One region of the Bradyrhizobium sp. AUGA SZCCT0182 genome, then DNA from elsewhere that is predicted to be linked to it. Evidence: predicted binding sites of a transcription regulator. Region 1 holds the regulator's gene; the other holds the start of a gene.
What was found. Region 1 encodes LexA, which represses DNA repair genes until DNA is damaged. Its sites were predicted from a motif close to TGTTCNNNNTGTGTTCNG; they were not measured.

Region 1 (2,199 bases):
AGCCGCCCCAAGGTGGCGGTGCTCGCCACCGGCGACGAGCTGGTGATGCCGGGCTCGATCCCGGGCCCCGGCCAGATCGTCTACTCCAACGGCTATGCGCTGCGCGCGCTGGCGCGGGCCGAGGGCGCCGAGACCATCGATTTCGGCATCGCCGCCGACACGGTCGAGGCGACCACCGACGGCATCCGCCGCGCCCGCGCATCGGGCGCCGACATCCTGATCACGATGGGCGGCGCCTCGGTCGGCGACCACGACCTCGTCAAGCGCTCGCTGGAGGCCGAGGGCGTCGCCATGGCGTTCTGGCGCATCGCGATGCGGCCGGGCAAGCCGATGATGCACGGGCGCCTCGGGGCGATGCGGGTGATCGGCCTGCCCGGCAATCCGGTCTCGTCCTATGTCTGTGGTTTCCTGTTTCTGGTGCCGCTGATTCGCGCGCTGTCGGGCCGAAAAACCATCCATCACGCGCGTGAGACCGCCCTGCTCGGCCGCGATCTCCCCGCCAACGATCAGCGCGAAGACTATCTTCGCGCACGACTTGAAGAGCGCGAGGACGGTGCGTTGATCGCGGTGCCGGTGAGCCACCAGGACTCGTCGCTGCTTGGAAATCTCGCTGCGGCACGGGCGCTTTTGATACGTCCGCCGTTTGCGCCGGCGCTGCCGAAAGGCACGCCATGCGAGTTCCTGCGCCTGCCGGAATGACGCATCGCGGCGGCCTGTTCGGGCGAAGTCGGCGCGCGTTCACCTGAAATTAAGTGGTTGCGGAACATGTATCGAACATATAGTGTCCGTTCATGATTTGTTTCGAGAGCTAGTGTCTACAAATGGGAGTTTTGGACTTCCGAATTTGAGACCGCACTCGCAACTGAACTGAACGACCACGAATTACGACGCGCCAACCGGGGGATTGCTCGAGATGCTTACGCGCAAACAGTATGAACTTCTGCGTTTCATCAACGAACGGCTCAAGGAAGCCGGCGTGCCGCCCTCCTTCGACGAAATGAAGGATGCGCTCGACCTCCGCTCCAAGTCCGGCATCCACCGCCTCATCACCGCCCTGGAAGAGCGCGGCTTCATCCGCCGCCTGCCCAACCGTGCCCGCGCCATCGAAGTCATCAAGCTGCCCGAGCTTGCGGGCGCCGGTAACGGCAACGGCCGCCGCGGCTTCACTCCCAGCGTCATCGAAGGCACGCTCGGCAAGGTCCGCGCCGCCAGCGCGCCCGCCGAGGACGATGGCAACCGTCCGGTCGCCGTTCCCGTAATGGGCCGGATCGCCGCCGGCACCCCGATCGAGGCGCTGCAGACCCGCAGCCACACCATCAGCGTACCGCCTGACATGCTCGGCTCCGGCGAACATTACGCGCTCGAAGTCCGCGGCGATTCCATGGTGGACGCCGGCATTCTCGACGGCGACATGGCGCTGATCCAGCGCAACGAGACCGCCGACACCGGCGATATCGTGGTGGCGCTGATCGACGAGGAGGAAGCCACCCTGAAACGCTTCCGCCGCCGCGGCGCCTCGATCGCGCTGGAGCCTGCCAACACCTCCTATGAAGTCCGCATCCTGCCGCCGAACCGGGTCCGGATTCAGGGCAAGCTGATCGGGCTGTACCGGAAGTACTGAGGGCGGCCCGCTTTCGCGGGCGCTTCTGTTCGGTAACGACATCCGTAAGCTCGTCATGCCCGGCCTTGTGCCGGGCATCCACGTTGTTGGCTGCAAGATCAAGACCCGGCCCTGACGGAGAACGGTGGGGCCGCGCGTCGCACAATTGCCCAGAATGCGGCAAAAACTGTGCGGGCAAGGATGGTTGGTTTGACGCGTTTTCTTCGACTCGAAGACGCAAAAACCGGGGGGACGAGACGTGGTCAGCAGTATGATCACCAAGATCACCTGGCAGAGGGCTGGACTCGTGACCGAGCCGGGCCGCTACATGCTCCGGTTCGGCTGGCTGATGGTGACGGCGGAAGATCTCGCGATCTGGCAGCAATATCCGGAGGCTGCGTTCACGCTGGTCGCGCTGCCCGGGATTGCCGACGACGGAAGGGAGCAATTCCATCTCGGCGCCTTCGAACTGCCGCTGCCGCCGATGCCCGAAGATCCGCAGCCGCCGTAGCGCGTTTGTGATCGGGCACGCCGGCCTTTCCGTCGCACTATTGCCCAGAACAGGAATAGACTTTGCTCAAGTCCACTCTGATAGAGGC
Region 2 (2,199 bases), on a different contig from region 1:
GTGGTTGGGGTACGAGCCGCAAGTGCTGGGACGCCTTGAATGGCGCTGGCGTGTTCGTTGCCAGCGAAGGTTGCCACGATGCAAGCGGCGGCACCGCCGGTGGCCAGATCGGTTATCGCTGGCAGGCTGGCACGTGGGTGTTCGGCGTCGAAGGACAGGGCAACTGGGCCGACTTCAGCGGCAGCAGCGTGAGCCTTGGACCCGTGGGCTTTGGCGCGGGAACGACCATTCGCTCGAAGGTCGACGCGTTCGGCCTGCTCACCGGTCAGGTCGGTTACGCCGCCAACAACGTCCTGTTTTACGTCAAGGGCGGTGCGGCTGTGACCGCCGATCGCTATCGCGTCAATGCCACTGTCGGCAACGCTCTGATCGCCTCGTCCAACGATGACAACCGCTGGGGTGGCGTGGTCGGTGTCGGCCTCGAATACGGCTTCGCCCCGAACTGGTCGGCCGCCGTCGAATACGATCATCTGTTCATGGGGAACCGAACCGCCACCTTTACGAATGTGGCTGGCGGCACCTTCAGCGAACGCATCCGCCAGGACGTCGATCTCGTGACCGTGCGCGTCAACTATCGCTGGGGCGGCCCGGTCATCGCGAAGTACTGAGCTTCGCTGCACCAAACGATTTGATGAAAAGGCCGGCCTCGCGCCGGCCTTTTTGTTTTGAGGTGGCCATTTTTGTTTTGAGGTGGCCTTTTTGTTTGAGCGCATTTTGCTTGAGCGCATTGGTTCCGCCCACGGCTCCGCTGCCATCTGCTGCCATTGCGATCCCTTGGCAACTCATTGCAAAACAAACCGTTGATGGCTCGCTGCGAGCACTGGAAATCCCGCCCCGTTCTTCCTACGTTCCAGCTTTCTGCCATCGGCGCCCGGCTTAGGTCTTCCCTGGCCATGCGCGCCCAACGTGGCGCGCCTCCACGCGCCTGGAAATGCCGATATGGATGAAGTGCTGAGGGCGAAGCGCCAAACCAACGCCGGCTCGGGAACGCGCGCGATAACGATCCGCGGCGCGCGCGAGCACAATCTGAAAAACATCGACGTCGAGATTCCCCGCGACAAGCTCGCGGTGTTCACCGGTCTCTCCGGCTCCGGCAAATCCTCGCTCGCCTTCGACACCATCTATGCCGAGGGCCAGCGCCGCTACGTCGAGTCGCTCTCCGCCTATGCGCGCCAGTTCCTCGAGATGATGCAGAAGCCCGACGTCGACCAGATCGACGGCCTGTCGCCGGCGATCTCGATCGAGCAGAAGACCACGTCGAAAAACCCGCGCTCGACCGTCGGCACCGTCACCGAGATCTACGACTACATGCGCCTGCTATGGGCGCGCGTCGGCGTGCCCTACTCGCCCGCGACGGGCCTGCCGATCGAAAGCCAGCTGGTGTCGCAGATGGTCGACCGCGTGCTGGCGCTGCCGGAAGGCACGCGGCTCTATCTGCTGGCGCCGGTCGCGCGCGGCCGCAAGGGCGAATACAAGAAGGAGCTCGCCGAATACCTCAAGAAGGGCTTTCAGCGCGTCAAGATCGACGGCAGCTTCTATGAGCTCGCCGAAGCGCCTGTTCTCGACAAGAAATTCCCGCACGACATCGACGTCGTCGTCGATCGCATCGTGGTCCGCCCCGATATCGGCCAGCGCCTCGCCGAAAGCTTTGAGACCGCGCTGAAGCTCGCCGAAGGGCTGGCGGTGATCGAATACGCCGACGCGCCCGCGGGCAGCACCGACGACGAAAAGAAGTCCGAAAAGAAGTCCGACAAGAAGACCGCAAAGATCCACGACAAGAGCGGCCCGGAACGGATTCTGTTTTCGGAGAAATTCGCCTGCCCGGTATCCGGCTTCACCATTCCCGAGATCGAGCCCCGGCTCTTCTCCTTCAACAACCCCTATGGCGCCTGCCCGGCCTGCGGCGGCCTCGGCGTCGAGCAGCATATCGACGAGGACCTCGTCATCCCCGACAAGGAGCTGACATTGCGCAAGGGCGCGATCGCGCCCTGGTCCAAATCGTCCTCGCCCTACTACATCCAGACGCTGACCGCGCTCGGCAAGTTCTACAAGTTCACGCTCGACACCAAATGGAAGGACCTGCCGAAGAAGACGCAGGCCGCGATCCTGCACGGCTCCGGCGACGACGAGATCAAGTTCTCCTATGAGGACGGGGTGCGCTCCTACGACACCAAGAAACCGTTCGAGGGCGTCATCACC

Region 2: uvrA (excinuclease ABC subunit UvrA) is a predicted target of LexA. The motif match lies at 836-853, and genes of this name have one in related genera.

The regions. Positions count from the first base shown of each region.
Region 1 covers NZ_JAFCLY010000006.1:7,511-9,709, forward strand. Annotated here, with positions in the region: gene glp (gephyrin-like molybdotransferase Glp) at 1-699, shown strand, start outside; gene lexA (transcriptional repressor LexA) at 914-1,621, shown strand; gene JQ611_RS08745 (hypothetical protein) at 1,872-2,111, shown strand.
Region 2 covers NZ_JAFCLY010000008.1:163,122-165,320, forward strand. Annotated here, with positions in the region: gene JQ611_RS11880 (outer membrane protein) at 1-608, shown strand, start outside; gene JQ611_RS11885 (hypothetical protein) at 592-765, opposite strand; gene uvrA (excinuclease ABC subunit UvrA) at 940-2,199, shown strand, end outside.